DNA from 3 places in the Evansella cellulosilytica DSM 2522 genome. Region 3 is predicted to be linked to each of the others. Evidence: riboswitches for the same ligand, from Rfam matches in the RefSeq annotation. Region 3 holds a riboswitch; each other region holds the start of a gene.

Region 1 (4,289 bases), 990 kb from region 3:
GCTTCTTGTTCACTTTTTATTTGTACATCCCTTACTTTTTCATATGTTATTAATTGGTTATCAATTACTTTGACTGTATCATCGTTGTAATAACTAACCCCTAAATTACCATCTATTAGTTGATTTTCTATTAGCTTTTTATCTACAATCCACTCATAGCTTCCAGTATCATTTTTTTGAAAAGATGCGTCTTGAGGTATATGTATGCCAAGTTGTATTAAGTTTTCCAACAGGATTTCTTCATCTACATCTTTGAGCTCTATATCTTCATCAAAATATGAAAAATCTGAATAACTGTAACTTCCATCTAAGAAATTGAACCATATATTATGAGAACTTCCCTCTCTTATCCAATAAACTCCTTCATGCTGATAGTAAATAACATCCATGTTAGATGAATCCACATTCTTTTTTTCAAAAAAATCTACCACAAACTCATCAGCAGCTGTCTTTGTATAAGAAGGTGCTTTATAAATTGACACTTCTGTTCCATTATCGTTCAGATCCTTATCAACAGTGATTTTCGCTTCCGACATATTAGCCTTATAAAGAGGTACAATGGATAAATTTCCAAATTCCTTGAAATGATAGTATGTAAAAATACTTACAAATGAAATTACTACTAGAAATAAAGGGGTAAAATACTTCACTGAATGTATTATTCCCTTTGATTTTAAGGTGATGAGTCCTATAATGATGCCATATCCAATGATTGCCCCTAGTAGATTGTTAAATAAATCATCAAGGACAAAATTACCGTATGCCGTCACTAACTGGATACTTTCAATGGATATGGTAAATAACAATGCAGCTCCAATTGCCCAAATTGCTCGTTGAAATCGTGAATGTAATAGTGGAAAAAGGATGCCAAACGGCACAAACATAATGATGTTTAATATGACGAACTGCCAATGCCTTATACTAAAGTTATGCCAAGCTTCTTTATATGTACTGAAAAGAGATAAATTCATCCCACCTTGAAAACTAGGACCTCTATTCAAGAATGTTACTCCTATAACCATGATGATATAACCAATAAATAATCCTCCAAAAAATAATTTATTTATTGGAATACCTTTCTTTCCCTTAAAAAGTTTCCGATATACAATGAAATACCCTATAAAGATAATAATACCTAAAACAATTAATGCTAGTAATGCTAGTAAAAAATACTCTCTCAAAATACCCATAATTTCTTGTATTCTCATTACCTTCTCCCTCTGACAACAAAATAGATATGCTTCGATTATTTCGATTAATAAATCTCTGCTTGTTTTGCACGATTCTTTTTTGAATTAAATTCCTATATCAACCGGTATTTTTTCAAATCCTTCCCTTTATATAGACGAAACCAAAGTTTAAATAGTTTGTTTTTTCCTAAAATAATTGATTTCTTAATCAATTAAATTGAAACCTCCATTATTATTTAATCCTACATAAACCTGAGGAACCCTCATTCTGTTATTTTCTTCTACAAAAATGCTCAATATTGGACTTTTAATAGAGATGCAGAGGGACGTTCCCTAATAAATTCAATGGAAGCAACGAACCGTCCCGTGCTTTATATTTATAAATCTTTACTGTATAGATAATAAACCTTCTTCAAAAAATATATTGACGTAACTTTATATGAGGAGGGACTAATATGGACACACAAAGAGCACAAGAAATCATCGAATCACCTGCTATGATTAATGTTTCTTATCATGGGATTCCAGTTTATATTAAGGAAGTAGATGCTAATAGTGGCAAAGCCCGCATTTTTCCTTTAGATGAAATGGAAAATGAACAAGATGTAGATGTACAAGGACTTACAGAAGGATAAGAAAAACTAAAAGCGGCGAATAAATGATGCCACATGTCTTTAAAATAATAGTGAGTGCTCTTCTTGCTACTACACGTGGCATCATTTCCACCGCAAAGGTACACTTTCTTGGAGAAGTTTCATGCATCTTTCTTTACATAGTTAAAATAATCATAATCGTATAAATAAGTATTGAAAAATTAATTCCACTAAGAAATACAAAAACATAGAACAATTTGGTCATTTGTTTTATTCTTGGATCCATGCTCAATATTAAAAAAACGATAAATAAAAAGGAACTAAACAATAAAACGAATTGTATCATTTTCCCCTCCCTACGTTGTTCATTTTTCAGAAGTCGTTTCTTCAACATGATATTTATTGTTGATTCGAGTATCGCACACATTTTGCTTATTGAAAATACTTATTAAAACAAAGAAATTTTAGCAAAACAAATGATAATTGCATTTTATTCTCCATAAACATTACCACAATCGATTTCCCAGTATGATGATATAAGACTATAGAAGGAACTCTAAATAAATAGTTTTGGTTGAAGTCCTTATAGTTATATGATACAACTATTAACGAGTTATAAAATATTTCAGAATAAACTTCATATTTTCACTACTAGGGGTGCTACATAGCTGAGAGAGACAAATAAGTCTTAACCCTTATAACCTGATCTAGTTCGAACTAGCGTAGGGAAGAAGTGTTTTTCAATGATTAATATACGACTGCAGCCATCGTATATGTCTCTTACATTGTTAGCAAAGCCGCTTCTTCTAATAGAAGTGGCTTTTTTATTTCTTCTCTTAGTTTTCAAAGTGGTATGAATATGACAGTAACACTTATTAAAAATGAGGAGTGGTACGAGATGAAATTTAGCGAACGTTTACACAAAAAGCTTCAGCCTATTTGGCGTAAAAACCATGCACATCCTTTCGTTCAAGGAATTGGTGACGGCACGCTTGATAAAGAAAAGTTTCGTTTTTTTATGATTCAAGATTATCTTTACCTCATTGACTATGCAAAGCTTTTCGCGATTGGTGCTGTTAAAGCGAAGGATGTAGAAACAATGGGCAAATTTGCTAACTTGTTAGATTCAACATTAAATGAAGAAATGTCACTACACAGAGAGTACGGGAAAAAGTTTGGAATTACGCCTGAGGAATTTGAGCAAGCTGCTCCAGCACCGACAACTTTAGCATACACGCATTACATGCTACATGTTGGACAAAACGGTACACTTGCAGACCTCGTAACAGCCTTGCTTCCTTGTATGTGGAGCTACTGGGAAATTGGTAAAGAATTAAATGAAATTCCTGGTGCAAGTGAGCATGAGTTTTATGGCGAGTGGATCCAAATGTATAGCTCCGAGGAATTCGGTCAGTTAGCCGAATGGACTATCAATTTACTTGATGAACTAACGGAAGGAAAAACAGAGGACGAGTTAGCAAAGCTTGAAGAAATCTTTTTAAATACAACTCGTTTTGAATATATGTTCTGGGATATGTCCTGGAATAAGCAAATGTGGCCGACAGATGAGTAAGAAGACGCTTCAGTTCCACGATGTTTCATTTTACTACAACTCGGAGCAAAGCATATTAGAGAACTTGCATTTCACTGTCAATGATGGTGAATTCGTAAGTATTATTGGTCCAAGTGGTTCTGGAAAAAGTACATTATTCAAGATAATTACCGGGCTTGAACAACCATCAAATGGTGAGGTATTGATCAATGAGCGAGTTGTAGAAAATAGGCTCGGTCAAGTTGGTTATATGCCGCAACAAGACTTGCTCATGCCATGGCGTACTATTTTAGAGAACGCAGCACTTCCACTAGAAATTAAAGGGTTAAAAAAGCATGAAGCTCACGAACAAGCTAGAAAACTGCTAGTTGAGTTCGGTCTAAAAGAAGTTGAAAATAAATTTCCTAGTGAATTATCTGGCGGTATGAGACAAAGAGTATCTTTTTTACGAAGCGTGCTTTCTGGCTCAAACATTCTTTTATTAGATGAGCCGTTTAGTTCTCTTGATGCAATTACAAAATTATCGATGCAGGAATGGTTGTTAGAGAAATGGGAAAAGGCAAAATCTACCGTATTATTTATTACTCATGACGTAGATGAAGCGTTATTTTTATCTGATAGAATCTACGTTTTTACCGAAACGCCGGTTACTCGCTTACAAGAAGTGACTGTCCCGCTCTCCCGTCCTAGAGACATTCGGGATATTCATCAACCACAAGTGATTGAACTAAAAGAAGCATTAATTGATCAGCTTCGTTCGAGGGTAAAGCTATGAAAAATTGGAAGGATTTTATTGCACCGACAGTGATTGTTTTGATTGTACTCATTGCCTGGGAGATTAGCGCAAAGGCGATAGGCATGGCTTTTATTTTACCTTCTCCTACACAAATTATTGTTCGTCTCTGGGAGTTAAGAGGTAGTTTATTACTCGTCCATATGCCAGCTACGCTCACT
Region 2 (4,289 bases), 1.6 Mb from region 3:
TGAGTGTACCAGCCTCTAGTAGTTCTGCTTCTTCCTTTACAGGAACCTCTAACTCATTTTCTATTTTATTGACATAGTCGATGATCTCATTCGCCATTTCTGGTGGTACTTGTCCACCGTCTGGACCATACACTTTATAGCCGTTGTATTCAGGAGGGTTATGACTAGCAGTGACGACAATTCCAGCATATGCATGTAAATATCTTACAGCGAAAGAAAGCTCTGGTGTCGGACGTAGGCTAGAGAATACGTAAGTTTTTATACCGTGATAGCCTAATGTTTTTGCAGCCTCTAGGCTGAATTCTGGGGACATATGTCTTGAATCGTAAGCAATTACGACACCTCTGTTGATCGCCTCTTCACCTTCTGCAAGTATATATTGCGCTAAACCTTCTGTAGCTTTACGTACTGTATACAAATTCATTCTGTTCGTACCAGCACCTAGTTCTCCTCGTAATCCACCTGTTCCGAATTCTAAGTTTTTGTAAAATGCGTCCTCTAGCTTTGCCTCATTATCCTTTAATTGATCAAGCTCGTCTTTGTACTCCTTTAATAAATTCGGTGTGTTCATCCATTTTTCATAGTTTTGCTTCCAGCTCATCTAAATATCTCCTTTTTACATAAAATTATCATTATCATTTTATCAAAAAAACACATTTGAACATACATCATTTCGTTTCACCAATAATAAACCATTAATATAAACTAGCGTCATACCACTTATATTGATTACGTCCATTATTTTTTGCATCATATAAAGCAATGTCAGCATGCTTCAACAACGTTTCCATCGTATCACCATCTTCTGGATAGAGAGCAATGCCTATACTTGCAGTAATTTCCCATTCTCCACCGGAAAGTGGCCATGGCTCATTAATGACCTTTAACAAACGTTGTGCAACATCACTCACATGTTGTTTACTATTCATTTGTGACAACAAAATATTAAACTCGTCACCACCTATCCTCGCAATCATATCATCTTTTTGCAGTTCAGAATGTAAACGTTTTGCGACAGATTGCAAAAACTTATCTCCTGCATCGTGACCATGCGCATCGTTTAATTGTTTAAAATTGTCGCAGTCTAAAAACAAACATGCCATGCTTTCACTATTCTTTTTTGCTCTTTCAAGTGACATGAGCATATATTCTTTAAAAAAACCTCTATTCGGCAATCCAGTTAACGGATCATGGTAAGCCATAAAGCGTATTTCTTTTTCATATTCTTTACTTTCTGTTATATCTTTTGCCACTATTAGCATCTTACTTATTTTACTTCCAATTTCAAAAATAGGAATAATATCAACCTTTAGCCATAAGATGCTACCATTCTCATGCTGAACATCCATTTCTATAGAAACTGTCTCTTTTTTACATAAGGCACTTTCAAATTGTTTCTTAAATTCTTCCTTTTTGCCACAATCATGAAACTGTCCAAATACAGAGTGGGATTTATCTATAGGATGATAACCTAATATTTTTTTAAATGAAGGAGATGCATATATAAGGTTTCCATCACTATCAACCAACTGTATTAAGTTTGTTGAGTTTTCAGCAATTAACCTATACCTCTCTTCACTTTCTTCAAGTCGCTTCTCCATTTTTTTTCGTATTGATATATCACGTGTAACGGATAAAATATATGTAATTTCTTTTTTCTCTTCATCAAATATCGGGGTTAATATCGATTCTCCTATATCCCCATTTGCTGTAATCGCCTCAAATGTAATGGATTTTCTCTCTTGAAGTACTTGGCGATATTGATTCATCAAATATTCTGCTCTATCCTTTGGCAATACTGTATCTATCGTTTCCCCAATTGCCCTTTCAGTTAAACCGCTAAGCTTCATTCCTTCTATATTCATGACAGTGTAATAAAAAGTATTATTTTTCACTTCCATTACATAAATAGCATCAACCATGCAGTTTATAAATTTCACAAACTCCTGCTTATGCGTTTGAAATAAAGACCGTAACATCCTTCCCCTCCAAACATTCATCACTCTTTTGCACTTGCATAACAATAATCATACTGTTTTTTCATCATAAATGAAACAATTTCTGACAGGTAATGCGAGTAGTAGTCATCTCCTCACCATTTTACGATATTCCCCTGGAAATAATATGTTTATTTTTTATATTTTTTGTAAAATCATGCGATTCATTGTATTCCTAAAGAAACTTTGATTTAGACATACTGATATTAGCTGCCTCTTATTGCGGAAAGGAAATTATAATCTCCTCTTCCATTTTTACGGAAATGTCTGTATACTTTAAATTGAAAGAAAATTGAATAGCAATAACTAGGGGTGTCCAATGAGTTGGGCTGAGAGAAAAGCACGTTGAAGCTTTTTGACCCTCAGGACCTGATCTAGTTCATACTAGCGTAGGGAAGTTCATGCAGTTACTATCTTGAAAACTACTTCTACTATTACGAAGCCGGGTCCGTCCATAATGGATTCCGGCTTTTTTGTTTGTTGTCATTAGTTTCCAACGCTACGTACTGTGCTAAATCTGTCCTCATTACAAAAAAAGGGAGAGATTTTTTTATGGCAAAAGAAGCATCTTTACAAGAGCAAAACATTTCAATTATGTCTAACTTTGAAGGAAGTCAAAAGGTTTACGTACAAGGCTCACGTGAGGATATTCGAGTACCTATGCGAGAAATTACGTTAGATCCTACGTCAAGCACTTTTGGTGAAGAAGAAAACGATCCAGTGCGTGTTTACGACACTAGTGGTCCTTACACAGATCCTCATGCAAAGGTAGACGTTAGAAAAGGACTTCAACCAATACGTAGGAGCTGGATTCTTGAACGAGAAGATGTGGAAGAATATGACGGTAGAGAAATAAAGCCAGAGGATAATGGCTATAAAGACGAAAATGATCCTAGGAGCAATCATGAAATTTTCTCAGGGCTGAACCGTAAGCCACTGCGAGCAAAAAAAGGTAAAAATGTGACCCAGCTTCATTACGCGAAAAAAGGAATCGTCACTCCTGAAATGGAGTATATCGCGATACGTGAAAACTTATCACCTGAATATGTTCGAGATGAAGTGGCACGTGGACGCGCAATCATTCCATCGAATATTAATCACCCTGAGTCAGAGCCAATGATTATTGGTAGGAACTTTCACGTGAAAATTAATGCGAATATTGGGAATTCTGCGGTATCTTCCTCTATCGTTGAAGAAGTTGAAAAAATGACATGGGCAACGAGATGGGGTGCCGATACGATCATGGATTTGTCTACCGGGAAAAATATTCATACAACGCGCGAGTGGATCATTCGGAACTCTCCTGTACCGGTTGGAACTGTACCCATTTATCAAGCGCTTGAAAAAGTGAATGGGATTGCAGAGGATTTAACGTGGGAAGTATACCGCGACACACTCATTGAGCAGGCAGAACAAGGCGTTGACTACTTCACTATTCACGCAGGAGTCCTTCTTCGCTACGTCCCTTTAACTGCCGAGCGCATGACGGGAATCGTATCTCGCGGGGGCTCCATATTAGCACAGTGGTGTTTATTCCATCATGAGGAAAACTTTTTATATACTCACTTCGAGGAAATCTGTGACATTATGAAAGCATATGATATTGCGTTTTCTCTTGGTGATGGTTTACGACCTGGTTCTATTGCAGACGCCAACGACGAAGCACAGTTTGCAGAGCTAGAGACGTTAGGTGAACTAACACAAATCGCTTGGGAGCACGATGTTCAAGTAATGGTGGAAGGCCCTGGACATGTGCCAATGCATTTAATAAAGGAAAACATGGATAAGCAGCTAGAAACTTGTAAAGAAGCGCCATTCTACACGTTAGGACCGTTAACAACGGATATTGCTCCTGGTTACGATCATATTACGTCGGCTATTGGGGCAGCAATGATCGGCTGGTACGGAACGGCGATGCTTTGTTACGTAACACCGAAGGAGCACCTCGGTTTACCAAACCGTGATGATGTACGCGAAGGTGTAATCACTTATAAGATCGCAGCCCATGCCGCTGACTTAGCAAAAGGACACCCTGGTGCACAAAAACGCGATGATGCGTTGTCGAAAGCGCGTTTTGAGTTCAGGTGGAGAGATCAATTTAAATTAGCATTAGATCCAGAGCGCGCAATGGAGTATCACGATGAAACTTTACCTGCAGAAGGGGCAAAAACGGCACACTTCTGTTCGATGTGTGGTCCGAAATTTTGCAGTATGAGAATTTCACATGATATTCGCTCTTACGCGAAGGAAAATGATTTAGATACAGCAGAAGCAATAGAAAAAGGGATGGAA
Region 3 (4,289 bases):
CTAAAGCTACAATATTTACATATATTCACACAGTAATCAGATAAATAAAGTGGCAAGTATAGCCCTATCGTTTTTCCAAAGTGCTGTACAGTCAATTGGTGGGCCTTCTGTGCCATCTCTTCTAAATAATTCTCCGCTGCAGGAGATAAAAGTACAAAATAGTCTTCCTCTGTTAATCGCTCCTTTTGAAGTACTTTTTCAACATCTCTAATAGAGACAGATGAAAACATGTCGTCAAAAGGAAGATCCTTTACCGTTTCAAATTTCTCATAAAAACTCATGAAATCGATCCTTTCGTTTTAATGGGATTTTGTCATCTTTTTTATCCTAAAAAGCCCGTTAATGGTGAGCTAGCATGCGCCTTCGCAGATACTGGTCCTAAGCCGGATAAATAACCTATTCTTCCTGCTTTTACTGCCATATCGAATGCTTTTGCCATTTGTACTGGGTCAGTAGCTGTTGCAATCGCCGTGTTTACAAGGACAGCATCCGCTCCCATTTCCATTGCCTCTGCAGCCTCTGATGGCTTGCCGATACCTGCATCAACAACGATTGGAAGGTCAATTTCATCTATCATGATTTGAATCATTTCTTTCATTCTAATTCCTTTGTTTGAGCCAATTGGTGCGCCAAGCGGCATAATTGCTGCTGCTCCTGCATCTACCATACGTTTTGCAGCCATTAAGTCTGGACTCATATAAGGTAAAACAACAAAGCCTTCCTTTGCTAAAACCTCTGTTGCCTTCGTCGTTTCTTCGTTATCCGGTAATAAGTATTTATGATCTGAAATGACTTCAATTTTAATCCAGTTACCCATACCTACTGCTTTAGCCATTCTAGCAATTCGAATCGCTTCCTCTGCCGTTCTCGCGCCAGACGTATTAGGCATAAGCGTTACTTGTTTTGGAATATCGTGTAATATGTCTTCTTCATTACTTTCCACATCGACACGCCTTAGTGCAACGGTTACAACTTCAGAATTTGACTCTGTAATAGCTGCTCCCATTTCTTTATGATCAGCGAACTTTCCGGTACCAACAAATAACCTATTAGTTAACTCTTTTCCACCAATCGTTAATATATCATTCATCATTTTTCCCCCAGTTCTTTTAAAAGCTAATAAGAAAAAGCCTACCAAATTAGGTAAGCTTGTTAAACGCTAGTATAAGTCGTTTACAAGCTTCCCTCCGTTGGCATTAACCAATTCAGGTTCAAAGAGTTGGAATTCACCTCTCAGCCACTTTTTTCAATGGCACCCCTAGCTTTACTATAAATCTTATGGTTACATCATAACAGACATGCGCATCCTTGTGAACCAATACATTACGTCAAAATCCAGCTATGTAATGACTTCGTTTATCCATAAATGTATGATACGATAGCCTTACATAACGAATGACATTTTTCTTACCACTAGGGGTGCCTCAAAGCAATGAGCGTAGTCGTTCAATCTTTTGAAACTCTACTATGAGTGGTTTCTCATAGTGTTCTCGCAACGAACGGAGCCATTGCCATTCGCTGGCCTCGTGCCACACTGGGCTGAGATAAGGAAACCTTAATCCCTTAGAACCTGATCTAGTTTATGCTAGCGTAGGAAAGTGGAGCGGATAGCATTTCTATTTTGAAAACACCGTTCCTATTTGCACGGTGTTTTTTCGTTACGTAAACTTACATCTATTTTTCATATATTATTGAAAGGCGGAGATAGTATGTTAGCACGCGCATTAACAATTGCGGGGTCTGATAGTGGTGGAGGCGCCGGAATTCAGGCAGACTTAAAAACATTTCAGGAGCTTCAAGTTTTTGGGATGTCGGCCATCACCGCGATTACAGCACAAAATACGCTTGGAGTACAAGGGGTTTACCCGTTAGAGCTAAAGGCCATTGAACAGCAAATCACCTCTGTTGCTGATGATATTGGTGTCGATGCTGTGAAAACGGGGATGTTATTTGATGAAAAAAGAATTGAGTTAGTGGCAGAAAAAATAAAGCACTACAAATGGAATAACGTTGTGATAGACCCCGTCATGATCGCAAAGGGAGGTGCTTCGTTATTAACCGATTCATCGATTGAGGCTTTAGTAAATAAGCTACTCCCTTTAGCAACTGTCGCAACACCGAACATCCCTGAGGCTGAAGCAATCACTGGACGTGCAATTACTTCCCTTGATGATCGTAAAACTGCTGCCAAAGACTTTTTAAACATGGGAGTAAAAAGCGTCGTCATAAAAGGGGGGCATGCTTCAAGTGATAACATGGTCGACTTGTTCTTTGATGGTAGTAGCTTTCATTATTTTGAAACACCTAAAGTCGATACAAAAAACACTCATGGAACAGGCTGCTCATTTGCTTCTGCAGTAACAGCAGAGCTAGCAAAAGGTAATACTTTATTTGCTTCGATTGAGAATGCAAAGAAGTTTATTCATTTAGCAATTAAGCACTCCTTAAACATCGGTGGTGGCCATGGTCCTACACATCACGGTGCGCATCGCCAATATCATTTAGACAGCACGGAGGGGAAAACATGGCAAGAATCAATTCCGACAAAATGAAAGATTTCTTAAAGGTTTACTTTATTGCCGGGAGCACTAACGTTCATGGTTCGCTTCCTACTGTTCTCCAACAAGCGATTGAAGGTGGCATCAGCATTTTTCAGTTTCGTGAAAAAGGAAATGGTGCACTAACAGGTGAGTCTAAGATCACTCTTGCAAGAGAGCTGCAACAGCTATGTCAAAAAGCATCTATTCCTTTTATCGTAAACGATGACATTGATCTTGCGATAGAGCTAGATGCTGATGGCGTTCACATTGGACAAGAGGACGATAACATAATAGAGGTACGCAAGAAAATTGGTGACCGTATTCTCGGCGTATCTGCACATACATTAGATGAGGCGAAGGCAGCATTAGCAAGTGGCGCCGATTATTTAGGTGTAGGTCCCGTTTTTCCTACATCATCTAAAGCTGATACACGGGAAGTATGTGGCCCTCACTTTATCGAAGAGCTTCGCCATGAGGGCATTGATGCTCCAATCGTTGCAATTGGGGGAATCAATGTCGAAAATGCTACTCAAGTCGTTCATGGTAAAGCAGATGGGCTATCCGTTATCTCTGCTATCTCCTCCGCTAACGATCCTAGCGATGCTGTAAAAATGCTTAATGAAGCATGGAAATAAACATACTTAAAAAACTAGTGAATGATTTGTCTTTCACTAGTTTTTTTGTGTTTAAGGACTGCATTAATCTAAACAAATTCTCCTTATATTTTTCTCCCTCCCCCACCACGATTAATAAATTCTGCCGTTTTATAAGCATCTATCATTCCGAAAATCCATACAGCAAAATAAGTAAAAAAACCAATAATAACGAACATTAGGAGTACGTTTATAAATTGGATAAACATCAAGAGCACACCTTTTGCTATTTGCCCGTTATAAATTTGACCTAATCCCGTCCAAAGTGCACTTAATACAGCGGCTATACCAGGACTTTTTACCGGTGCTTGATATGCCAAGCCTTCCACCTCTCTTCATTCAACGTTATTAAAGGTATATTAACTGTTATTTAGTTTTATGATGTTTAACTTAGGTGTTAGAATAGATTGTTTATTTTTATAATTGGAAGGGTGGCTAGCGATGGGGCTGTAGTGATTAACGCTATCACATTGAAGGGGCTCGAGCGAAATTGTGTACATACATTTCTCACAGGCGCTCTATCGGCACTTTCTCTTTCTTTTTCCTGCGCTATCTGCTCTAACAAAAACTTCGTAATAAAAAAAAGACGAGGACATCACCTTTTGGTAGTAAGCGATGTCCTTGTCTTATTTAATTTGTTACTCACTTCGTACAGCCAAGTGTAGCAACTAATATTTTATTTTTTACGTCCTCTTCCATCACGGTCTCGTCCGCCGCCGCGACCTCTATCTCTATCGCGATCTTGCTTTGAGGTACGCTTTTTCGCATTGATTCGTGCGCCACCAGTTCCACGGTCTTTACGACGTTTCCCGCCGCCACTGCGACCGCCGCCACCGCCGCCCGATGGACGCTTTTTAGAACGAACCGGTGCTTCGCCAGTGATTTTCACCTGTTTCTTACTTGGCTCTTTCGTCACCATTTGTAATGCTGCGGATACAAGTACAACTGGGTCAAATTCTTCAAGAAGTTGTTTAGCTTCTCCAGTTAATTGTTTACTCGCAGCATTATTAACTGCTTTTTTCAACTCATTCACAGCTTGCTTATGTCTTCCACGCATCGCATCTGCAAGCGTTGGTGCATCCACTTGCTTCATTTT

The links. A riboswitch is a leader RNA that binds a small molecule or an ion and turns the genes downstream of it on or off. The one in region 3 is predicted to bind thiamine pyrophosphate.
Region 1: it holds a riboswitch for thiamine pyrophosphate, as region 3 does, so the genes downstream of both, tenA (thiaminase II) here and thiD (bifunctional hydroxymethylpyrimidine kinase/phosphomethylpyrimidine kinase) in region 3, are expected to answer to the same signal.
Region 2: it holds a riboswitch for thiamine pyrophosphate, as region 3 does, so the genes downstream of both, thiC (phosphomethylpyrimidine synthase ThiC) here and thiD (bifunctional hydroxymethylpyrimidine kinase/phosphomethylpyrimidine kinase) in region 3, are expected to answer to the same signal.

What each region holds. Positions count from the first base shown of each region.
Region 1 is NC_014829.1:4,562,119-4,566,407, forward strand. Features, by position in the region: gene BCELL_RS20835 (VanZ family protein) at 1-1,208, opposite strand, end outside; gene BCELL_RS20840 (H-type small acid-soluble spore protein) at 1,646-1,825, shown strand; gene BCELL_RS22830 (hypothetical protein) at 1,959-2,129, opposite strand; TPP riboswitch at 2,427-2,529, shown strand; gene tenA (thiaminase II) at 2,682-3,356, shown strand; gene BCELL_RS20850 (ABC transporter ATP-binding protein) at 3,349-4,110, shown strand; gene BCELL_RS20855 (ABC transporter permease) at 4,107-4,289, shown strand, end outside.
Region 2 is NC_014829.1:3,934,163-3,938,451, forward strand. Features, by position in the region: gene BCELL_RS18150 (phospho-sugar mutase) at 1-601, opposite strand, end outside; gene BCELL_RS18155 (diguanylate cyclase) at 696-1,979, opposite strand; TPP riboswitch at 2,296-2,410, shown strand; gene thiC (phosphomethylpyrimidine synthase ThiC) at 2,550-4,289, shown strand, end outside.
Region 3 is NC_014829.1:871,693-875,981, reverse strand. Features, by position in the region: gene thiH (2-iminoacetate synthase ThiH) at 1-281, opposite strand, end outside; gene BCELL_RS03925 (thiazole synthase) at 323-1,090, opposite strand; TPP riboswitch at 1,166-1,270, opposite strand; TPP riboswitch at 1,406-1,614, shown strand; gene thiD (bifunctional hydroxymethylpyrimidine kinase/phosphomethylpyrimidine kinase) at 1,710-2,552, shown strand; gene thiE (thiamine phosphate synthase) at 2,525-3,175, shown strand; gene BCELL_RS03910 (hypothetical protein) at 3,259-3,513, opposite strand; gene cshA (degradosome RNA helicase CshA) at 3,870-4,289, opposite strand, start outside.